Regions from separate parts of the Arthrobacter sp. Soil_C_60 genome, predicted to be linked through region 3. Evidence: riboswitches for the same ligand, from Rfam matches in the RefSeq annotation. Region 3 holds a riboswitch; each other region holds the start of a gene.
What was found. Region 3 has a riboswitch for S-adenosylmethionine ahead of AC3A4M_RS07805 (cobalamin-independent methionine synthase II family protein). Riboswitches for the same ligand answer to the same signal wherever they lie in the genome.
Positions count from the first base shown of each region.

Region 1: linked by a shared signal. The riboswitch ahead of AC3A4M_RS12935 (MFS transporter) and the one ahead of AC3A4M_RS07805 (cobalamin-independent methionine synthase II family protein) in region 3 are both predicted to bind S-adenosylmethionine.
Region 2: linked by a shared signal. The riboswitch ahead of AC3A4M_RS20115 (OsmC family protein) and the one ahead of AC3A4M_RS07805 (cobalamin-independent methionine synthase II family protein) in region 3 are both predicted to bind S-adenosylmethionine.

Region 1 covers NZ_JBDGKM010000005.1:175,128-182,959, forward strand. The annotation lists gene AC3A4M_RS12925 (PucR family transcriptional regulator ligand-binding domain-containing protein) at 1-746, shown strand, start outside; gene AC3A4M_RS12930 (LLM class flavin-dependent oxidoreductase) at 891-2,276, opposite strand; gene AC3A4M_RS12935 (MFS transporter) at 2,273-3,634, opposite strand; SAM riboswitch class IV at 3,676-3,790, opposite strand; gene AC3A4M_RS12940 (ABC transporter ATP-binding protein) at 4,395-5,258, opposite strand; gene AC3A4M_RS12945 (dipeptide/oligopeptide/nickel ABC transporter permease/ATP-binding protein) at 5,273-7,003, opposite strand; gene AC3A4M_RS12950 (ABC transporter permease) at 6,996-7,832, opposite strand, start outside.
Region 2 covers NZ_JBDGKM010000013.1:13,262-21,093, reverse strand. The annotation lists gene AC3A4M_RS20130 (DNA alkylation repair protein) at 338-1,435, shown strand; gene AC3A4M_RS20125 (hypothetical protein) at 1,559-1,858, shown strand; gene AC3A4M_RS20120 (FMN-binding glutamate synthase family protein) at 1,944-3,665, shown strand; SAM riboswitch class IV at 3,811-3,926, shown strand; gene AC3A4M_RS20115 (OsmC family protein) at 3,963-4,502, shown strand; gene AC3A4M_RS20110 (DUF1918 domain-containing protein) at 4,565-4,750, shown strand; gene AC3A4M_RS20105 (APC family permease) at 4,987-6,417, shown strand; gene AC3A4M_RS20100 (hypothetical protein) at 6,547-6,681, opposite strand; gene AC3A4M_RS20095 (hypothetical protein) at 6,723-6,911, opposite strand; gene AC3A4M_RS20090 (DUF4190 domain-containing protein) at 7,007-7,303, opposite strand; gene AC3A4M_RS20085 (phosphatase PAP2 family protein) at 7,458-7,832, opposite strand, start outside.
Region 3 covers NZ_JBDGKM010000003.1:209,359-217,190, forward strand. The annotation lists gene acs (acetate--CoA ligase) at 1-242, opposite strand, end outside; gene AC3A4M_RS07790 (ABC transporter permease) at 218-1,144, opposite strand; gene AC3A4M_RS07795 (aliphatic sulfonate ABC transporter substrate-binding protein) at 1,144-2,190, opposite strand; gene AC3A4M_RS07800 (ABC transporter ATP-binding protein) at 2,331-3,185, opposite strand; gene AC3A4M_RS07805 (cobalamin-independent methionine synthase II family protein) at 3,621-4,832, opposite strand; SAM riboswitch class I at 4,844-4,958, opposite strand; gene AC3A4M_RS07810 (CoA-binding protein) at 5,051-5,467, shown strand; SAM riboswitch class IV at 5,577-5,690, shown strand; gene AC3A4M_RS07815 (acyl-CoA dehydrogenase family protein) at 5,766-7,013, shown strand; gene AC3A4M_RS07820 (APC family permease) at 7,010-7,832, shown strand, end outside.

The DNA of each region.
Region 1 (7,832 bases), on a different contig from region 3:
TGCACCCGGAAACAACGACGGCGGGGTCCCGGCACTCGCAGGCGGTCGGCAGGCTGGTGGCGCAAAGCGTGTCCGCGCCGCGCCATGCTGAACTCCGTGTGGTGCAGGGCTTCCGGGCGGGCGGGCCGGCTCTGGAACCAGCGGAAAAAGCGGGCGTCTCGCACGGGACAGGAGGCGAGGACCCGGTCCGCGGACTGCTGCAGTGGCGGCGGATCTTCGACACGAAGCTGGTGGAAAGCACCGACTACGGTTTCGCTGCCATCACCAGGCTCCGGGTGGACGACGCGGTGGTGGCGGAGGTGGAGAAACTCGGCTGGCACCTTGTCATCTCCGATACGGCCGAACTGCCGGAGCTTCCCGAGGCCTACCGGCTGGCCACGTCGCTGCGGCAGCAGGCACAGGTTGCCGGGCGCAGTGTCAGGGCGGACCAGATCGAGTTCTCGGTCACTGGCCTGCTGGGCCCGGAGGCCGGGGCGATGCTGTTCAACCGGAGCTTCAGTCCACTGCGGCAGCTGGAGCCGGAGCGCGCCTCCGCCCTGCTGGCGGTGCTGCGGGCGTGGCTGGAGGCGAACGGCAGTTGGGATGGCTCGGCCAAGGCGCTGGGCCTGCACCGCAATAGTGTCCGGCGGCAGATCGGCCAGGTGGGCGAGCTGCTGGGCCGGGATCTGGCCGACGCGCAGACACGGGCCGAACTCCTGATCGCGCTGAACTACAGCCCGCCTGACATGTTGCCTGGCACGGAATAGCCAGTTTCATTATTGGAAGGACGTCTACGAAGAGGTCGTTGAAGAGTTCAGCAGCTCCCTCGTTGCCATCACCCCCCGCGATCCAACCAATCTCAAGACCTACCTGAGCCCGCTGTCCTCAGAAGCGGCCGCTGACAACCTGGCTTACACCTGCGGAGACGCGAGGGCCGCCGGGCGGAAACTCGCGCCGTGATGGTCGTCGGCTAAGCGCGGCCCTTTGCCTAGCACAGTTTCGCGGAATGTTTGTCCTTCAGGGGTTTCGGGCAGTAGGCCGCGGCGGCGTAGTTCGGGGGAGACCAGGCGGACAAAGTCTTCCTGATCGGCGGGGCGGACCGCGCAGGAAATGTTGAAGCCATCGATATCGGCCTCGACCATCCAGCGTTCCAGTTCGTCCGCCACGGTCTCGGGGGCGCCGACGATCACCGGTCCGCGTCCGCCGATGCTGACGAACCGGGCGAGTTCTCTCGGGGTCCAGACGCGCGTAGGGTCCAGTTTGGTGAACGAGGCAAGCGCGGACTGTTGGGCGTCGGACTGAATGTATTCCAATGGGCTGTCCAGGTCGATATTTTTCATATCGACTCCCGTCCAGCCGCTGAATAGTGCCAGGGCGGCCTCTGGGTCCACATATTGGGTGTAGTCCTCGAGTTTGGCTTGGGCTGCGGCGTCGGTTTCTGCCACGATGACGGTGGCCAGGGCGAAGACCTTCACGGATTCGGCCGCGCGGCCGCGCGAAGCGAGTTCGCCCCGGACTGTATCCACCCAGCCGCGGACGATGTCCGTGGAGTAGCCGTTGAAGAAGATGGCCTCGGCGTGGTTGGCGGCGAAGGCCTGTCCCCGCGGGGAGGCGCCGGCCTGGAACAGCAGCGGGGTGCGCTGTGGTGATGGTTGGACCAGGGCAGGACCGGGGACCTTGAAGTGTTCGCCGTCGTGGCCGATCCCGCGGACCTTGTCGGGGTCCACGAATACACCGGTTTCGGGGTCGGCTGTCACGGCGTCGTCGTCCATCGAACCTTCCCAGAGCTTATAGACCACGTCCATGTACTCCTCCGCCCGGTCATAACGTTCGTCGTGGGGAATCTGTTTGGTCAGTCCCAGATTGCGGGCGGCGGACTCATGGTAGGAGGTGACGATGTTCCAACCGACCCGCCCGCCGGTGAGGTGGTCCAGCGTGCCGAACCGGCGGGCCAGCAGGTAGGGCTGTTCGTAGGTGACCGAGGCGGTGATGCCGAAGCCGATGCGGCTGGTGGCGGCGGCCAGGGCGCTGACGATGAGCGTGGGGTCTAACAGCGGGTACTGCACGCCTCCGCGCATTGCTTCGTCAGCATTGCCGCCGTAGGTGTCGTACTGGCCAAGGACATCGGCCAGGAAGATGCCGGTAAACCCGCCGGATTCCAGGGTCTTTGCCAGATCAGTCCAGTAGGACAGTTCGGTGTATCGGCGGATTTGATCATCGGGGTGTCGCCACAGTCCGGGCGATTGGTGCACGGGCACCAACATTTCAAAGGCATTGAGCAGGATCTGCTTGGTCACGAGATCTCCTCGAAAGTGTCGGTGGTGGTGGTGTCCTGGGCGTAGTCTCCGGCCGGGTCCTTGGCGGCAAGGGCGGCCGCAAATGACAGACCCGCCAGAAGGGTGATGTAGGCGCAGATCAGCCACGGCTCATTACCGCCGAATATCAGAAGAGAGGCAGCGATCACCGGGGTTAGTCCTCCGGAGAGCACGGTGCCGACCTGCACGCCGAGGGAGATCCCGGTGTAGCGCAGGTGGACCGGGAACTGTTCGGCCAACCACGCCGCCTGGGGGCCGTAAATCGAATCGTGCAGGACATTCATGCCGAGGATCATCAGCAGCGGCAGCAGGAGCAGGGAGCCGTGGTCCAGGAACCAGAAGAACGGCCAGATGAAAACCGCAATTCCGACGATGGCGGCGATGGCGATGCGCCGGCGCCCCCACCGGTCGGACAACCAGCCCCAGACCGGACCGGATACGAGACCGAGGGCGGAACCGATGAGGACGGCGGTGACCCCCGATACCGGATCATCCCGCCGGGCGGCGATGTAACCGATTCCGTACACGGTAAGAATGGCGAACAGGGCAGGCTGTGCCATCCGCAATCCCATAGTGACCAACAGTGCGCGCTTATGGTGGCGCAGTACCTGCCAAACCGGTGCCTGCGCGGTCTTGTTATCGGATTTAAGCTGCCGGAAGCTGGGGGAGTCCTCCACCCCGACCCGGATGTAAAGTCCGACGACGACCAGTACCGCGCTGACGAGGAACGGGATCCGCCAGCCGTAGTTTTGAAACTGTTCGGATGTGGTCAGTGCCTGAGTGAGGGCGAAAGCGCCGGTGGCCAGCAGCATACCGGCAGCAGAACCGACCTGGGTGAAACTGCCGAAGAATCCCCGCAAGTGCCGTGGCGCATGCTCCACCGATAGCAGCGCTGATCCACCCCATTCGGCCCCGGCAGCCAAGCCCTGGAGCAGGCGCAAAGTGACAAGTCCGATAACGGCGAGGGTGCCGATGCTTTCGTAATTCGGCAGCAGTCCGATAGCGGTCGAGGCGACTCCCATGGTCATCAACGAAATGACCAGCAGGGATTTACGCCCTATCCGATCGCCCAGATGGCCGGCAATGATGCCGCCGACCGGTCGGGCGATAAACCCGACCGCAAAAGTTGCGAACGCTGCGAGTGTTCCCGCGAGGGCGGAGCCGGAGGGAAAAAACTGGACATTGAAGACCAGCGCCGCAGCGGTGCCGTAGAGATAGAAGTCGTACCACTCGATAGTGGTGCCCACGAAGGCAGAGGTCAGGACCCGTTTCTTGTCCCTGATACGGATCGGGCCAACGGTCTGCGATGAGACGGTCGTAGCAGCTTCCTGAATGGACATGGATAACCCTTGCACTGACGGGGCGCAGCTGGGAAAACGAGGCGCCATACTTGCCCGCACAGGTCCGTGCCGGGCCGAATCCTCACCTGGGGCACCCCACTACAGCGAGAGGGTTGCCGTCCAACAAACCAGGGTTTGACGTTGGAACTCTTGATTCTGAACACCGACCCTAAGGGGTCAGGGCGCCGTTGCCAAGGGACGGACGTCATCCGCAGTCATCTTTCGGTCCTGTTCCTTCGCACCCACACGGTTCCGTCCGGGGACTGCAGGAACCGAACGCCTCGCGGATCAGTCTCAGTTTCCAGAGCGAGACCACGGGCAGCCAGTAGGTAAAGCCTTCACACCAATGCCTGCCGAGCGCTTGTCCTGGTCGCACGGACAGGCCATTCGACTCACAGTCCGGCGGTACAGCCTTCGCATTGGCCGTCGTACTCCGAGGTCCCTCCAGGGCTGTACACGGCTGCGGCAAACCTGGTCACCTTATTCCGCCGGCGCTGACGCCCGTCGTGAGAGGAGGGCGATGGTCCCGTCCCACTCATCGGCGACAAGGCCCGCCCTGACGAACTTTTCGTCAGCCTCGGCGCGGTCCGAACCCAAGCCGGTACGCCGGTCGCCCGGGCGGCCAGCCATAGTGCTCAGGCCGCTTCGACATGAGCATTATAAAGAGACTCTTTGGGGCTGATGGGTAGGCGGTCAATCAACCGTCCCAACGAACGTACCCGGGGTGGAAGACGCTGGGCGATCGACCTGTTTTCCGCGCTCACGCCTCGACACATTGCTCGACGTCGCCGTCGATGTTGAAACCGAGTCCTCCCGGCACGGAATCGAGGAGCTTTCGGGTGTAGGGGTGGGACGGCGAGGCGTAGACCTGATCGATGGCACCGTATTCCACCAGATCGCCATGGTAGAGCACGGCGACTTCGTCGCTGACATGGCGCACTACTGCGAGGTCGTGCGAGATGAACAACATGGTCAGTCCCAGATCGCGGCGCAATTCGTCCAGGAGGTTGAGGATGTCGGCCTGCGTTGTCAGGTCCAGGGCGGAAGTGACTTCATCGGCGATGATGAGCTCCGGTCGGACGGCAAGTGCCCGGGCGATGGCGATACGCTGCCGCTGGCCGCCGGAGAACTCGTGCGGGTAGCGCTCCGCCGCTTCTGTCGGCATGGAGACGCGGTCCAGCCAGCTCGCAATCTCGGTGGCGTGGCGGCGTGGGTTGCCGCCGCGGGGATCGATTGCTTCGGCGAGGGTCTGGCCAATGGTCCGCCGCGGGTTCAACGATGAGTAGGGGTCCTGCGGAATCAGCTGGACTTGGCGGCGCAGCCGTCGTAGTCCGACGCCTTTCAGCCCCTTTGTCACTGTGCCGTCGAAGCGGATGGTTCCGCTGGTTGGCAGCAGGTCTCCGACGAGCGTTTTGGCGAGTGTGGATTTGCCCGAGCCGGATTCGCCGACCAATCCGACCGTCTGGCCACGGCGCACTGTGAGGGTTACGTTGTTGAGGATGCGTGCCCGGGTGGCGCCGGAGCCCAGTTCGACGCTGATGTCGTCGATCTCGAGCAGGCGGCCGCGGGTGGGTCCACCAATGGTTTCCACTCCCGTGATGGTGGGTAAGGACCTGTTGTCCATCGTCGTCGTTCCTTTCATAGCGCCGCTCCATGCGTGTCCGAGTGCGCCGCCGTCCAGCGTGCACCGACGAGTGCCCGGCGCTCCCCGGCCATGCTGGGAGTGGCCGCCAGCAGCGCCTTGGTGTAAGGGTGTGTTGCCTGGCCTTCTTTGAGCTGGCGTCCGCTCAGGCGTTCAAGGATGCGACCGCCGTGCATCACCAGGACTTCGTCGCATAGTTCCTGGACCACACCGATGTCGTGCGAGATGAACAGCAGGGCGGTCCCGCGTTCGCGGTTGACCTTGCGGAACTTTCGCAACACTTCGGCCTGAACCGTCACGTCCAAGGCCGTGGTCGGTTCGTCAGCGATCAGCAACGTCGGTTCGGCGATGGTCGAGGAAGCGATCATCGCCCGCTGCAGCATCCCGCCGGAGAGTTGGTGGGGATGCTGGGTCATCCTCAATTCAGGGTTCCGGATGGCCATCTCGTCCAGCGCCGCAATCATCTCGCGGTCCGCCGTCCGGCGGTTGCGGCCCAGGTGGACGCGTTGGACTTCGGTCAGCTGCGGGCCCATTCGCAGCGCCGGGTTGAATGTCGTCCCGGGGTCCTGGTAGACCAGCCCGGTGCTCGCGGCCAGTACTTTCGGATCGTTGCGGCCGAGCAGGTTCAGGCTGTCCAGGCGCAGGGTGTGCGCCGAGGCCGTCACGCCGTCGGCGAGCAGCCCGGCGACGGTCATCGCGGTCATTGATTTTCCGGATCCTGATTCACCGACCAGTCCGACAACCTGCCCGCGTTCGATGCTGAAGGAGACGCCGTCCACCAAGATTCTGCCGTTCGGGGCGGTGACCGTGAGGTTATCCACCTCGAGCAGCGCTTCGGGGGCGGGTGTTGCCGAGGCGGGGCATCCGGCGGGCCGGCGCAGCCCGAGGAACCGCCGGCCGCCACGGGGATCCGCTGCGGAGGCGAGACCGTCGCCGATCAGCATGGCCCCGAGGCCGGCGATGACCAGCATGATCGAAGGAGCTACGACCTGGAGTGGCTGCGAGTAGATGGAGACCAGACCCTCGTTGAGGAGCCGGCCGAAGTCGTATTCGGGGCTTTGCACGCCGAGTCCCACGAAGGATAGCGAGGAGATCTCCAGCAGGGACAGGGCGAAGCTGGAAGTGGCCATGACGAGGATCGGTTCGGCCATGTTCGGCAGTAGGTGGCGTTTGATGAGCAGGGGTGCGGGTACGCCGAGCAGCCGGGCGGTTCCCACGAAGTTGCGGTGTGAGACGGATGCTGCGAGGTTCGCGGTGAGGCGCGCAAAACCGGGGATGCCGGCGAGACCAATGGCGATGACCGCCGTGGTACTTCCCGGTCCCAGAATGGCGGCGACGATCAGGGCGAAGATCAGTGACGGGTAGGCGACGGCCGCCTCAATCAGGCGCAGGGCTGCCTCGCGGACTCGGCGTGGGGCCAGCCAGACCGCGGAGCCGACGGCCAGGCCGCCGAGGACTGAGACGGCCGTGGCGGCGACGGACATGATCAGGGTCAGCCGGGTGGCGACCAGGGAACGGGCGAGAATGTCGCGGCCGAAGTCGTCCGTTCCCAGCCAGTGTGCGGCGCTGGGGCTTTGCCGCGACTCGGAGCTGAGCGTGTCCGCGGCTTCGGTGAGGAAGAACGGGGCGAGGAGGCCGGTCAGGACCAGCGCTGCGGTCAGGACGAGCCCGATGATGAGCCCTGCACTCCAGCGGAAACGGTGTGAAGTCGTGACGTTGTCAGCCATGGGATTTAGCTCCGAGCGTGCGCGGGTCGATGATGCCGAGGACGACGTCGACCAGAAGGTTGAGCATCGTGGCAATCAGCCCGATTACCAGGATGATGCCCTGGATCAGCGGGTAGTCGCGGTAGATGATGGCCTGAATGATCTCGCTGCCAAGGCCGGGATAATTGAAGACTGTTTCGATGATGATCGCGCCGCCAAGCAGACTGGCCAGAATCAGGCCGGCCAGGGTCAGCGTGCTGGTCAGCAGGTTCGGCAGGGCGTGCCGCAGGTAGAGCCGCAGCGGTGGGATTCGGCGGCCGCGGGCGGTGCGCATATAGTCCTGTTCCAGTACAGTGGCGGTTTCCTGGCGCACCACCCTCGCGACTGCGCAGGTCGGGCCGATGGCCAGTGCCAGGGTCGGTAGCACGAGCGCGGACAGTGAGTCGGCGCCGCCGGCAGGGAATATGGGCACCATGATGGCGAATGCCACCACAAGCAGTGTTGCCGTTACGTAGCCAGGCAAGGAGGCGAGGAAGCCTGCGATATTGCCGAATGCCAGATCCAGCCAGCGCTGCCGGCCGCCGCGTGTGAGGACCCCGACGGCCATGCCGGCCGGGACGGCGACAAGCAGCACGACTGCGATCGCCAGGAAGGCCAGCTGAGCGGTGTACGGGAGCTTGGTGGCAATGATGTCCGCGACCGCACCGTTGAAACGGAAGCTGTTGCCCAGGTCGAATTGCGCCAATCCGGCTATGTAGTCCAGGAAGCGGACGGGCAGCGGATCGTCCAGCCCCATCTGTGCACGCAGCCGCGCGAGGGTCTCCGTGGAAGCATCCGTACCGGCGATGGC
Region 2 (7,832 bases), on a different contig from region 3:
GGCGTCCGGAACAGTTTCTCCATGTTCTTGTTGTTCACTATTCCTTTGAACGTGAATTTATTTCGGATAAATCAACCAGTCGACCTTAAGCGTTCTTTAAAGTTTCTTTATCGTTTTTCTAAAGCCCCCTCTAGCAATGGTAACCAAAGGGCCCAATAAAGCAAAAAAGAATTGGCGATAATGGCAACACTTGAAATGGTGAATAGAAAGCGGCGGAGAAAAAGCTGGTTCTCTTATCATGCTGTCCTCGGCTGCTAGCAGCACTGAAGTCCTTGCGCGCCATAAGATGCCGAAGAGGGGATATTCGCTAGAGCCGTTCGGATACAGGGAGGATCACATGGGTGCGATGAACGACCTGCTGGGCCCGGCGGCTGTGGAGGGACTGCGGACGACGCTCGGCCAAGGTTCAGCTCGTTCCGCCTGGCTGGCGCTCGCCGCCGCCGAGGCGAAGCTGGAGCCGCTCTCGCTCCGCGCGCGCTGCGATCTGCTGGCGGCTGCGCTGCTGTCCGATCTGGACGTCGGCTACGATCAGGCAGCCGACATTATCCGCACTGCGCTGAATGATGGGTCCTTCAGCGGCTGGATGATCTGGCCTGTCTCGGAGGCTGCCGTCACGCTCGCGTTGCAGGACGGCGCCACGCGCGCCTTCGACGATGCCCTAGCCTTGCTCTTCGAGCTGACTCCCCGGCTCACCGGGGAGTTCGCGATCCGCCGCCTGCTCCTGCAGGACCTTGATCGGGCGCTGGCACAGATGCAGGACTGGACGCTCCACCCGGACGAGCAGGTCCGCCGGCTCGCCAGCGAGGGGCCCCGGCCGTATTTGCCCTGGGCGGTCCGGGTTCCGGAAATCATCGCCCGGCCGGAGGCCACGCTGCCGCTACTGAATGCCCTGCACGCCGACCCAAGCCAACTCGTCCGCCGGTCCGTGGCGAACCACCTCAACGACATCGCCCGCCACGACCCGGAAATCGTGGTCGCCCTGGCCGAGAAATGGCAGGGGGATCCCGGCGACGGAGCGCCGTGGGTGGTGCGGCACGGGCTGCGGACACTGGTCAAGAAGGCGCACCCCGGCGCGCTTGCTTTGCTGGGCTTCACTCCGAATGCGGTGAGCATCGCCGTGCCGGAACTGGACCGTATCGAGGTGCATTTGCCGGGCGAAATCGCGTTCACGGTTGCGGTCACCAACGACTCGCTGCACCCGGCGCGTCTGGCCGTGGACTATGTGGTCCATTACGTGAAGGCCAACGGAACGCTGGCCCCGAAGGTCTTCAAACTCGCAGTCGCGGAACTGGAACCGGGCGAGACCCGCCGGTTCAGGAAGATCCATGCCCTCCGGCCGATGACCACCCGGGTGCATTACGCCGGCCGCCACCTGCTCCAAGTGCAGGTGAACGGCCAACTATCGGCGGCGGCGGAGTTCGACGTCGTTATTTAGCGGCGGTAGGGGAGCGATGGCAGGAAATCGACGGAAACTGGCAGTTTTCCCGGCCATGGAATCCGGTATTCACGGCGTTGATGCTAAGACCAATCGCAATCCGTGAAGAAAGCAGGACCAGCCATGAGCCTCCAACCTCCGGAATACTGGCTGAAGATCCACAACGTCGAACTGCAGCAGCTGATGGCGCAGGCAGAGCGGACCCGCCAGCGCTCGCGGTACCAAGGGAATGGGACTGCCTTGCGGTCGCCGAGGAACCGGGCCAAGGCGCTGGTGCCCACCCGGCAGTCAGATCCGGCCAAGCCGCATGACAATCGGGCGCTGGCATGGTTCCACGGCTTAATGCCCCGGCTGAGGCGCGGAGGACTAGCGGCTCCGGCGCCGGCACCGGCTGGGCGGCAGCCAGCCGACTGCTGCGCCTGACTCCAGACGCCCCGGGTGTGCTCGGGAACCGGACGAATCCGCCGGACCCGTCCGGTTCCTCCGGCGTCGGTCGTAGACTCGGGTCATGGCACGCTTTTTGGTTTTTGTTGTTCTTGCGGTGCTGGGCTTTATTACCATCGTGGCCGCGTCGTTCGGTTCCGTTGGCTGGTGGGTGCTGGCCGCCGTCGTTGTTGCGCTCTTGGTGATCGGGATCTGGGATGTGGTCCAGACCAGGCACTCGATCCTGCGGAACTATCCAATCTTGGGACATATGCGCTACGTACTGGAATCCATCCGGCCGGAAATCCAGCAGTACTTTGTCGAGCGGAACGTGGACGGGAAGCCGTTCAACCGGGATGTGCGGTCGCTGGTGTATGCGCGGGCCAAGGGCGAGAACAGCCACAAGGCCTTCGGTACGGAACGCGAAGTGAACCAGATCGGCTACGAATACCTGATCCATTCCACCGCTCCGGTCGCGCCGCCCAAGCAGCATCCCCGGATACCGCTGGGCGGGCCTGATTGCAGGCAGCCCTACGACATTTCGCTGTTCAACGTCTCGTCCATGAGCTTCGGCTCGCTGTCGAAGAATGCCGTGCTCGCCATGAACAAGGGTGCGGCGCTGGGCGGCTTCGTGCAGGAAACCGGTGAAGGCGGCCTGACTAAGTACCACCTCGAATATGGGGCCGACCTGATCTGGGAAATAGGCTCCGGCTACTTCGGCGCGCGCGACAAGGACGGCCATTTCAGCCCCGAGGCCTTCATTCCGAAGGCGGCGCGCCCCGAGGTCAAGGGCATCAGCATCAAGCTCTCGCAGGGCGCCAAGCCCGGTCTGGGCGGGGTACTGCCAGGCGCGAAAGTCACCCCAGAGATCGCCGAAGCACGCGGGGTGGAGATGGGCGTCGACTGTGTGTCGCCTGCCAGCCACAGCGCCTTCGGCACGCCGCGGGAACTGATCCGTTTCGTCAAACAGCTGCGCGATCTCTCCGACGGCAAGCCCATCGGCTTCAAGCTGTGCGTGGGTTCGCGGGTGGACGTGCTCGCCATTTGCAAGGCGATGCTGGAGGAGAAAGTGACTCCGGATTTCATCGTGGTCGATGGGTCCGAAGGCGGTACCGGCGCGGCGCCGCTGGAGTACCAGGACAACGTGGGCACGCCGCTGACCGAGGGCTTGATGCTGGTGCATAACGCCCTGGTCGGCGTGGGACTGCGGGACCGCGTCCGCATTGCCGCCGCAGGGAAGGTCGCATCCGGCTCGGACATCGTCAAACGCCTGATCGAAGGCGCGGACTTCACGATGAGTGCGCGGACCATGATGATGGCCACCGGCTGCATCCAGGCGCAGAAATGCCACACCAACGAATGCCCGGTTGGCGTTGCCACGCAAAACCCGCGGCTGGTGCGGGCGCTCAACGTCGAGGACAAGGGCCAGCGCGTTTTCAACTACCAGAAGCTCACCGTGGACGAGAGCGTGCAGATCATGGCCTCGATGGGCTGCAAATCCCCGGACGAAGTCTCGCCGCGGATGCTTCGGCGCCGCGTAGACCATCTGACCACGCGCTCCTACGAGAGCATCTACAACTGGATGGAGCCGGGCGAACTGCTCAAGGATCCGCCCCGAGGCTGGAGCGAAGACTGGAATCTGGCCAACGCGGACTATTTCCGCGAACCGCCCAAGAAGCCCGCCGAGGACGAGCACAAGGCGGAGCCCGTGCCAGGCAGTCCGGAGTATGACAGGGCCCGCATTCCAGGTGACAAGCACCAGCCTGAAGGCCAGGTTGGCCGGCCGGAGGGCGAGCTGAGCCGCTAAAACAACGGCACAAACCGCGTACGACGCCGGCACCTGGGTTCCGTTTTTACGGAACCCAGGTGCCGGCGTCGTACTTCATGGCAGAAGTCCTCGTGTTACAAAACGGTTGAATGTACCGTGCTGCACCGGGCAGAATCGGACGCAGAATCAAGAGTTCCAACCTTCGGCCCTGGCCGGTTGGACGGCAACCCTCGTAGCTGTAGCGGGGTGCCCCAGGTGAAGATTCGACGCCGGCCCAAACGGGAGGCGTAAGTATGGCGCCCTGCTCCGGCGTGCGCCGACAGGAAGGATTCCACCATGACTGAAACAGCTCTCCGTGATCTGGCCGAAGACCGTGCCAACCGTTTGGATGAGGCAGGCGCTTTCTGGGCCGGCAAGATCGCCGAAGACACCGCCAACGCCAAGCTAACGTTCAAGGTGGCAGGCGAGGGAACCGGCCCGGTGGCCACACGTGTCACCGCCGGCAAACACGAGTTCTCCGTTGACGAACCGGCGGGCCTTGCAGGCGAAGATACGGCCGCGAGCCCGGTGGAGTATGCCTTGGGCGCGCTGGCTTCCTGCCAGGTGGTGGTCTACCGGCTGTACGCACACCAGTTGGGTATCCGGTTCGACGAGATCAGCATCGACGCCGAGGGCGATCTGGATGTGCAGGGCCTGTTCGGCGCCGATGAGAGCGTGCGCCCCGGGTTCAGCGCCGTGCGGTTGACCGTGAATATCAGCGGCCCCGAATCGCAGGAACGCTACGAGGAGCTGCGCCGGACAGTGGACGCGCACTGCCCGGTGCTGGACCTCTTCGCCAATCCCACCCCGGTCAGCGCCGAGGTCTTCAAGAAGTAGCCAAGGGTGCTATTCCCCTTCGGCGCGGTCCCTCGTACTCTAGGGCCAGGAGGTAATTCACGATGAAGGCATCGCCAGGCAACAGGATCATTGTCCGCGGCAGGACCGTTGAATCGTCCGACCGGCACGGGGAAATCGTCGAAGTCAGGGGAGACGACGGCGCTCCTCCGTACTTCGTGCGGTTCGACGACGGCCACGAGTCGGTGGTCTTCCCCGGTGGGGATTTCGTAGTCCAGCACAACCCCTAGCCGCGGGCGGCACAGCCCGCACACCAGCCGATAGTTGACTGAGGGCGGCAGCATGCTCATGCTGCCGCCCTCAGCGCTGTCCAGCGCCAGCCACGCACATGCCGCCGCAACATGGCGTTCAGGCCGAAACATCGTAGTAATGTCGTGCAGTTACTCTTGCCGCGATTGGCGCCACCCTCGTGCCGCCGGCAATCTCCCATGCCCGAACGGCATCTGAACGAGAAAGGGGCATCGGCGTGGCAGTATCACAACACGAATCCGAACCCTCATTGAAGAAAGTACTGGGACGTTTCGACGTCCTCGCCCTGGGCTTCGGGGCCATGATCGGCTTCGGCTGGGTGGTCCTGACCGGCGGCTGGCTGGAGTCCGCCGGAACCATGGGCTCGGTGACGGCCATGCTTGCGGGCGGCATCATCATGGGGGTGGTCGGACTAACTTATGCCGAGCTGTGTGCGGCGATGCCCAAGGCCGGCGGCGAGCATAACTACATCATGCGGGCGATGGGTCCGCGCCCGTCCTTCATCGGTTCCTGGGCCATCATCGGCGGCTACGTGACCATCGTGGCCTTCGAAGCGGTGGCGCTCCCGCGGACCGTCCAATATATCTTTCCCAACCTCAGCCAGATCAAGCTCTGGAACGTCGCCGGTTTCGACGTCCACCTGACGTGGGCGCTGGTTGGTGCCGTTGCCGCCGTCGTTATTACCTGGATCAACATCCGTGGTGTGAAGGAAGCCGGCATTGTGCAGACCTTCGTGGTGCTGTTCCTGCTGGCCATCGGCCTGGTCATGATCGCCGGCGCCTTCACCGGCGGCGAGGTCTCCAACATGGAGCCGTTCTTCAACGGCGGCATGACGGGCTTCTTCGCGGTGCTGGTGGTCGTGCCGTTCCTCTTCATCGGGTTCGACGTCATTCCGCAGTCCGCGGAGGAAGTGAACATCCCGGCCCGCCAGATTGGCCGGCTCGTGGTGGTCTCGGTCATCCTGGCCACCATTTGGTACGTGATGGTGGTGCTGACCACGTCTTCGGCCATGCCGGCCAGTGAGCTGGCCGGGACGGACATTGCGACGGCGGACGCCGTGGGTGCGATGTTCGGTTCGGACATCATGGCCAAGGTGCTGATCGCCGGCGGTATCGCGGGCATCCTCACCTCGTGGAACTCGCTGCTGCTCGGCGCATCCCGGCTGATGTTCTCGCTGGCGCGCTCCGGGATGCTGCCGGCCTGGTTCGGGAAGCTGCACCCCAAGTACGGCACCCCGCACAACGCCCTGCTGTTCGTCGGCGGGCTGAGCGTCCTGGCGCCGTTCTTCGGCGTGGAGATGCTGGTCTGGCTGGTGGACTCCGGCGCGCCGAGCATTGTGCTGGCCTACACCATGGTGGCGATTTCCTTCCTGATCCTGCGCCGCCGCGAACCGGAGATGGACCGGCCGCTGCGGATCGGTGGCAAGGGCAAGGGCGGCATCGCGATCGGCATCGCCGCGGCGGTGCTGGGTGTTGCCCTGTTCAGCCTGTACATGCCGGGGATGCCGGCTCAGCTGGGCATCGAGCCGTGGATCCTCTTTGGCCTGTGGTGGGTCATCGGGCTTGTCTTCTTCTTCCGGGTGCCCGCCGGCATCAAGGCCGGGCCGCTGGCGGAAGAGCACGTGTTGGCGCGGGTCCGCTCGCGCTGATGAGGAACACTTACTCGCGCTGACGCAGCACACGCTGCGCTGACCGCAAGACCAACGACGGCGGTGCCTGCCTTTCGTTCCCTCCCCGGTAAAGTGCCGGGCGGGGTGAAGGAGGCATCGCCGTCGTAATCAGTAGCGGTACGGGTTGTCTTCGGCAGCGCCGTGGCGGGCGTGTTCGAAGCCTTCCTGCCAGGCATCCCGGACAGCGTGGGTCAGCTCCGCCAGCAGTTGATACGAGGGGTGGTCGGGGCCGACCCAGAGCATTTCTTCCTGCGCCCGGTCAAGAATCCCGTGGATCCGTTCGTTCAGTGCTTTCTCCTCAGGGCGCCCATGATTTTTCCGCCGATGCCGCCGTGTTCCGTGCCGGCTGCTCCGGCGGATCCGTAAGTACCGCGCGTTCTGCCCCGCGTGGTGCCGGGAGTATGCCCGGTGCCCATCCTGCCCTTGCCGCCCAACCGCTCGGCGGCCCGCTTGATCCTGTTACCTATACCCATGGTGTTTCTCCTATGGCTGGCAGTGCCCGCCTGCAAGGACGCCGACAGGTCACGCCACCATTTTAAGACGGGGTTTGGGCCAGCGCACTAGGCAGTCAGACCATGGCGCCGGATGTGGCTACCGCGCCGAAAATGCCGAAGACGAAGATGAACAGCAGTACCCAGCCCAGCAGCATGAGGCCGTTGAGCACCAGGCCGGCGATCGCCATTCCCCTGCCCGCGGGTTCTTTGTTCAGGCCAACCAGACCGAAGATGAATCCCACAATGGGCACCACGAAAGTGAACCCGAGAAACAGCGAAACCAGCCCCAGCACCATGGCCGTGACGCTGGCGCCCTTCGGCTGGGGCTGGACGTAGACCTGCTGGTAGACCGGCGCGGGATGCTGCGGCACGGGCAGATTCGACGGCTGGTACGGATTGGACATGCTGACCCCCGGAGGTAGTGCTGAAAGGTTTTATCCAGCGTATCGCCGCCGTCGGACAGTCAGCGCACTGTTACCGGTACACCCGACATCGGGACTCGCCGGTTCCACGGTACCGGCGTGGTCAGCGCAGGAAAGCGATGTACGCGGCGAAGATGCCCAGACCGAGCACCCAGCCAACAATCACCTGCGGCCAGGTGTGGGCCAGTAACTGGACTCGCGACCACCCAACCGCCCAAGGGATAGCTGCCCAGAGGATTCCCAGCGGCAGTGTGGCCGAGACCAGCATCGCTCCCAAAAGCGCAGCGACCGCGGCATGTACGGATACTTTCCAGACCAGATTTATCAGCAGGGAAGCGACCAGACCCAGCAGCACGGTGTAGATCAGCGAATGCAATGCCGACGGTGCCTGCATCAGCGTGAGCAGCCAGAGACCAACCCCGATCGAGACGGCGGTGCCCGCCAGAATGGGAGCCCGTTGCGTCCGTGTCCCGATGTG
Region 3 (7,832 bases):
AGCTTGCCGCCGTCGAACCAGCGCAGCTCCGGTCCGCGGCGCGCCTCGGTATCCACCGGGGTGGCGGAGTGCGCAGTGTGCCAGGGCTCGGCCCAGTCCAGGCGCCGGGCGGCCGCCTCCCAGAACGCGATGCGCTCGGTCTCGGTCTGCGGCTCGGCCCAGGCGATGGCCGGGGTCTCCGGCGCGGGGGTCTGTCCGGCGGTGGTTTCGGCTACATTTATGCCCATCGTTTTACTGCCCATTTCTCCGCGACTCCCAGGAGCGCGTCGGTTATCTTTCCAATGACGGCCAGCAGGACGATCGCCAGCAGCAACCGGTCGGTGCGGCCATTATTCTGTGAGTCCGTCAGCAGGAAGCCTAGTCCCATCGACGAAGCGATCAGTTCCGCCGCCACCAGGAACAGCCACGCCTGCGCCAGCGCGAGCCGAAGTCCGGAAAACACCGAAGGAACGACGGCGGGAAGCTGCACCGTGGTCAGCAGTTTCAGACCCTTGAGCCCGAAGGCCCGGCCGGCTTCCACCAGGTTGCGGTCCACGTGGCGCAGCGCCAGCGACACCGTGGTGAAGACGGGGAAGAAGGCGCCGATCAGGATCAGCGTGACCTTGGAGTCCTCGCCGATCTTCATCCACAGGATCAGCAACGGCACCCACGCCAGGGACGGAACCGCACGCAGGGCGCCGATCAGCGGCGCCAGCAGGACATCGGCCCAGCGGGACAGGCCCACCAAGGCACCGAACGCCAGGCCCAGAGCGGCGCCGAACGCGAAGCCGATCAGCACGCGCTGGGTCGAGATCGCAATATGCGTAGCCAGCTCGCCGCGCTGGATCAGGTCGGCCGCCGCCTCGAACACCATGGCCGGCGGCGGCAGCTGGACCACGCTGAAGAGGCCTGCGGAGGTGCTCCACTGCCAGGCCGCGATGAGCGCGGCGGGAATAAGCAGTCCAAGGAACAGGCGCGCCCAGCCATGGTCCAGTACCCCGGCCGGGGACCATCCGTTTGCCGGGGAGCGGTCCTGTGAAGGACCTGCCGGACCCGGCTGGGCTGCGCCTGCGGTTGTTACCGTCACGCCAGTAGCCTCGAGGCCTTCTTTACTGGTGGCGATAACGCTGTTGCCGGTGGCTCCAGAATTCCCAATGTGCGTCATCAGGATTCCTTGATGGCTGACGGATCAGCCTTGAGCACCAGCGAGTCTACGAGAAGCGTGTCGACGGCGTCGTCGATCTGCTTCTGGCTGGCCACGTCGCCGGTTTCGACGAAGGCCGGGCCGATCTTCTCCAGCACGGCGCGCTGCACCTCGCCCGGCGCCGGATCGACGTCGAGGTTGCTGCGCTCGGTGATCACCGTGGTGGCTACCTCGAGGTCCAGTCCGGCGACGTCGGCGAGAATCTGCGCGGTCTCTTCCGGGTTCTCGGCGGCCCAGGCACGCGCCTTCTCATACGCGTTGACCACGGTCTGCGCCAGTTCCGGCTCTTCCTCGAGGAAGGATTCGGTGGCGTTCAGGAAGCCGTAGGTGTTGAAGTCCAGGTTCCGGTAGAACAGCTCCGCGCCCTCCTGCTCGGCGCCGGCCATGATCGGATCCAGGCCGGACCACGCGTCCACAGAGCCGTTGTTCAGCGCGCTCCAGCCGTCGGCGTGCTGCAGGTTCTGCACGGTCACGTCCTCCGGGGTCAGCCCGGCTTCCTCAAGGGACTGCAGCAGGAAGAAGTACGGATCGGTGCCCTTGGTGGCGGCCACGGACTTGCCCTTGAGGTCCTCGACCTTCTCGATGCCGGACTCCTTCAGCGCCACCAGGGCGGACCACTCGGGCTGGGAATAGAGGTCGATGGTCTTGATCGGCGAACCGTTGGCGCGGGCCAGCAGGGCGGCGGAACCGGCAGTGGAGCCAACATCGACGGCGCCCGAACGCAGTGCCTCGTTGGCCTTGTTGGAACCGGCGGACTGGATCCAGTTGACCTCAACGCCGTCCTCGGCCAGCGTGGCTTCGAGCCAGCCCTTTTCCTTGATGATCAGGCTCAACGGGTTGTAAGTGGCGAAGTCGATGTTCAGGACACCGTCGCCGGCGGCCCCTGCCGCGGCGGTGGCTTCGGAATCCTCGCCGGCCACGCAGCCGGTCAGGGCCAAGGAAGCGGAGGCGGCAACGGCGGCCGCTCCGAAGAGGGAACGGCGGGAAAAGCGGCTGGCAAGCGACATGATTGATCCTTCAAAAGTAGTGCGGAACAGGAGACGATCCGCGGAACACGGGTGTAACGGGCCGCAATGGACCCGGCATAGCTCAGGAGAAAACAGGGGAGTACGACGGCGCTACCGGCCGCCGTACCAGTCGGGCAGCGTTAGTGGCCGTCGACGCCGAGGCTGGCCAGCAGGGAGCTGCGCATTCGGGCCAGCTCCACGGAACCACGGTCACGCGGGCGGTCGCCGGGGACATCGACGGTACGCACGATGGTGGCGCCGTCGTGCTCTTTGCCGGTTTCCTTGCCCAGCACGATGATCCGGTCGGCCAACTGCAGGGCCTCGTCGACGTCGTGCGTGACCAGCAGGACGGTGGTCGGTTCGGCTGTGTGGACGTCCAGCAGCAGATCCTGCATCTTGATCCGGGTCAGCGCGTCCAAAGCGCCGAACGGCTCATCGAGCAGCAGCACGCCGGGGTTGCGGGCAAGGGCGCGGGCCAGCGAGGCGCGCTGGGCCATGCCGCCGGAGACCTCGCGCGGCCGGTGCTTGGCGAACTTGTCCAGCCCCACCAGCTCCAGCAGGCGGGCGACCTTGGACTTGCCCTGTTTCGCGCTGGTGCCCGTGGGCATGCCGATGGCCACGTTGGCCTGCAGCGTGTGCCAGGGCAGCAGTCGCGGTTCCTGGAAGGCGAAGGCGCAGCGCGAATCGATGCCCTGGACCGGCGTGCCGTCAATGTCCACGGAGCCCGCGCTGGGGGCGTCGAGCCCGGCCGCGGCGCGCAGCAGCGTGGACTTGCCGCAGCCGCTGGGGCCGAGGATGGCGAGGACTTCACCGCGCCGGACGTCGAAGTTGATGTCGCGGAGCACGGTGTGGGCGGCGTTCCCGGTGCCGAAGGTGCGGCGCAGCGCGCGGAAGGAAACCGGCAATGCCGAGGCATGGTGGGCCGGGTCGACGCTGCTGGAAGAGGCCGAGCTGGAAGGGGTCGCCGGTCGCACAGACGGGATTACTGCAGTCATGAGATCACTCCATCGATCCTGGCAGTAGCACCCTACGGAGCAAGCCTTGCGGCGCAGCTTTCGCTTAGCCGTTCCCGTGGCTTGTCACCTCGTTATCGCCGGGAACCAGGGGAGGTTTCCAACGACCAGGGTTGCTGCGGCTTCATCGATCCAGGTCTCTCGGCCGCTCGGGATGGTCAACGCCAACTAAACTGCACGCAAGGCCCATCCGGCAAGGCGGCTGTAACAATCCCGCGTAATAAAGCCGGGCCGAAAAGGGCGATCACCCACCGTCTGCCGGCAGCTTGGCCGCCTAGCCCCTGTTCGGATGGGCCCAAACCGCCGTCCAGATTGCCATAACCGCCGTCCACTGTGCAGATAATGCCCTTTCCCGGCGGGCAAAAGGGCATTATCTGCACAGTCAGCGGGAGGCAGCGGTGCAGATTACCGGGGAGGCTACTTCCAGAGGCGCTTGGTGGCGAGGTCCGCGCCCTGGCCCAGCGCCTCAAGCTTGGCGATTGCGATCTGCGGGTGCACGCGTCCGCCGAGGCCGCAGTCGGTGGAGGCGATGACGTTTTCGCGGCCCACCAGCCGGGCGAAGCGCTCAATCCGGTCCGCCACCAGTTCGGGATGCTCGACGACGTTGGTCGCATGGGAGACCACGCCCGGAATGATGGACTTGCCCTCGGGCAGCTTCGTGTCTTCCCAGATGCGCCATTCGTGCTCGTGACGGACGTTGGCGGCCTCGAAGGAGTACGCGCCGGCGTTGATCTGCAGCACCGAATCGATGATGTCCGCGAACGGGATGTCGGTGGTGTGTGGGCCGTGCCAGGAGCCCCAGCAGACGTGCAGCCGGATCTGCTCCTGCGGCAGGTCGCGCAGCGCCCAGTTGGTGGCCTCGACGCGCAGCTGGATGAACTTCAGGTAGTCCTCCAGGCTGGGCTCCGGGTTGATCTGATCCCAGCTCTCCGCCAGGGACGGGTCATCGAGCTGGACCGTCAGGCCGGCGTCGATAATCGCTTTGTATTCCTCACGCATGGCATCGGCACACGCGTACAGCAGCTCTTCGTCCGTCTTGTAGTACTCGTTGGCCACGCGGGCGCAGGACCCGGGGGACAGCGCGGCCACGAAACCTTCGGACAGCCCGGCGGCGTCGAGGCCCTTCTTGAGGTTGGTCACGTCCGACTTCACCAGGTCATGCCCGGTGTAGGTCAGCGGACCGGCGATCTTCGGCTGCGTGACGGACTTGCGGTGCGCCAGGATGCCCGAGGACGGATCGTTGTAGGCGTCATTGAACTTCTGCCGGTCGCGGCGGTCCGGGAAGGATGTCAGCACAATGTTGCCGGGGGAAGAGCGGCGCACTTCGGCATCGGCCCAACGGTCCACATTGGTCGGTTCGAGTCCGCCCAGGCGCGCGAAGGAGTAGTTCCACCAGGCGCCGTAATCAACGGAACTGGCCATGGCATGCCCGTACTCGCCGTCGTTCGGTATATCGATGCCCAGGTTCCGCTGGCGAGCGACGACGTCGATCACCGAGGTTTCGAGCAGGTCCAGGAATTCCGGGGTAATTCCGTTGGCTTCCTTCGACTCGTTGGCGGCCAGCAGTTCCGGCGTGCGGGGCAACGAACCGGCGTGGGTGACGCGGATGTGGTCAGTGTTTGAGGACATGGTGGAGTTCCTTTCCATCGGTCCTGGCAGTAGCACCGTTGCCCGTGTTCAGCCTGACGGCTTGTTCAAGGGGGCGGGTTGCTGCGGCTTCATCGATCCAGGTCTCTCGGCCGCTCGGGATGGGTCCTCCCACTAAATGGCATTTCGAGTTGCCGGCGCAAGTCCGCCAACCGCGCCCCGCCATTCCCGAGTGAATGTGACGCCGGTAGGCTGGCGGCATGGCGCATCAGAATGATCCCGAAGTCATCAAGCGGCTGCTGAGCACCCCGGCACGCTGGGCCGTGGTAGGCCTCTCCAACAATCCCCGCCGCGTGGCGCTGAGCGTGTCCCGCTACATGATGGACCGGCTGGACATGGAGATCCTTCCGGTCAGCCTCAAGGGCGACGACGTCCACGGGCAAAAGGGGTACAAGAAGCTGGCGGAGATCCCGGGCGAGATCGACGTGGTGAACTGCTTTGTGAACTCGCAGAAGGTCGGCCCCGTGGTGGACCAGGCGATCGAGGTCGGCGCGAAGGCCGTGTGGCTGCAACTCGGTGTGATCGACGAAGCCGCGGCGGAACGGGCCAAGGCCGCCGGGCTGGACGTTGTCATGGACACCTGCCCGAAGATCGAGGCGCCGTACCTCGGCCTGTAGCGGTGGGCCTGTAGCCGGGCCTGTGTAGCTGCCGGGCGTAGCTGTGCCGCATTCACATAACTTCATTTTTGTTTGGGGGAGCCCGGCTCCTCGGCATACTGAACTCCAAGATCAAGAGTCCCAACGACAAGCTCTGGCTGGTTGGGCGGCAACCCTCTCCCGTAGTGGGGTGCCCCAGATGAGGATCTGGCCGTGCACAATCCGTGTCCGGCAAGTACGGCCCCCTCCCGGCTGCGTCCCCTTCTTTTGGATTGTTGCGCGCCGCAGGCAGGCGGGAGCCTCTGCCCAGGAGTACTTCATGACCGACAACGCATTCTCCAAGGCCGCCGCCAAGTACCGGCCGATCTTCGCACGAATCGCCGCCGGTGCACTGGACCGTGAACAGGCCCGGGAACTGCCGTTCGAGCAGATCGGCTGGCTGAAGGAAGCCGGCTTCGGCGCCGCGCGCATCCCCACGGAATTCGGCGGGGACGGCCTGAGCTGGGAAGAATTTACCCAGCTGCTCATCGAGCTCGCCGCCGCGGACAGCAACATTCCGCAGGCCCTGCGCTCGCACATCGCCCTGACGGAGGAACACCTCTACCACCATCACCGCGAAGACCGCAGCGTCTGGCTGCAGCGGTTCGCCAACGGTCAGCTGGCCGGCAATGCGTGGACCGAGCCCGGTGTCGGCGGCACGGGCACCGTGCTGGACGAAGCCCGCGACAAGCTGGTGCTGAACGGGCGCAAGTTCTACACCACCGGCACCATCTTCGCCGACTGGATTGATGTGACGGCCAAACGCCCGGACGGATCGGACGTCTCCGTCATCATTTCCACCAAGACCGCCGGCGTGGAGACCTTCGACGACTGGGACGGCTTCGGCCAGCGGCTCACAGGCAGCGGGACCACGGTATTCACCGACGCCGAAGTGGACCCGGCCAACGTCTCGGCCTTCGCCGACCGCTTCCCCTACCAGACGGCCCTGTACCAGCACATCCTGCTGGTCAGCCTGGCCGGCATCGCCAAGGCCGTGGTCACCGACGTTGCCGCGAACGTCCGCGAGCGGAAGCGCGTCTTCGGCCACGGCAACGCCCCGCTGGTGCGTAACGACGCCCAGATCCTGCAGGTTGTCGGCGAAATCAGCGCCAAGGCCTACGCCGCGGAAGCCACCACCCTGCGCGTGGCCCAGAGCCTCGACCGGGTCTTCGCTTCAAGATTGCAAAACGACGACGCCGAAAAGGCGGCCAACATCGCCGTCGAACTTGAATCCGGCCAGGCGCAGATTGTGCTGAGCGCTCTGGTGCCCGACGCGGCGGGAGCCCTGTTCAATGTGCTGGGTGCATCCTCGACCAGCACGGGCAAGGCGCTGGACCGGCACTGGCGCAATGCCCGCACCGTGGCCACGCACAACCCGTTCATTTACAAGTCGCGGATCGTCGGCGACTGGGAGGTCAACGCTACGGAACCGCCCTACGTCTGGACCATTGGTGTCGCCGGCGCCGATGCTGGCCGGGAAGCTGCCGGCTCGAATGCAGAAGCGAATTACGCTAAGGCCTCGAAGTGAGCATTGCCAGCCCTGCGAAAGCTGCTTCGCAAACAGAAACCGGCGCTCCTCGCCTGTCCGGCCGCCTCGGCGTCGCAAGCATCGTCTTGATCGTGGTGGCCGCCGCATCGCCGCTCGGGGTCATTGGCGGCACTGTGCCGTTGGCCATTGCCAGCGGCAACGGGGCCGGACTGCCCTTCATTTACCTGCTTGCGACGGGCATCCTCCTGCTGTTCTCCGTCGGCTTCACCACGATGACGCCGCATGTTCCCACCGCCGGTGCCTTCTACAGTTACATCGAGAAGGGGCTGGGCCGACGCGCGGGTTTGGGCGGCGCGTTCGTGGCGCTGCTGTCCTACCTGGCCTTGGAAGCCGGGGTCTATGGCCTGTTCGCACCAGCCGTGGACGAAGTGGTCCGTGCCTACGGCGGACCGGAACTGCCCTGGTGGCTCTGGGCTGCGGCGGCGTTGGTGGCCGTGGCCTGGCTGGGACACAGGAACATCGAGGTCTCCGGCAAGGTGCTGGCCGTCCTGCTGGTGGCCGAAGTGGTTATCGTCCTGGTACTTGACGCCTTCATCGTCTTCGGCGGGGGCGGCCCCGAGGGCCTGTCAACAGGATTCGTCACGCCGTCCACAGTCCTGTCCGGCGCCCCGGGCATCGCGTTGCTGTTCGCCATCCTCAGCTTCATCGGCTTCGAGGCCACCGCGATCTTCCGCGACGAAGCCCGCGATCCGGACAAGACAATTCCCCGGGCCACCTACCTGGCCTTGATCATAGTGGGCGGCTTCTACGCACTCTCCACCTGGCTGCTGATCAGTGCCTGGGGAGATGGGCCGATCG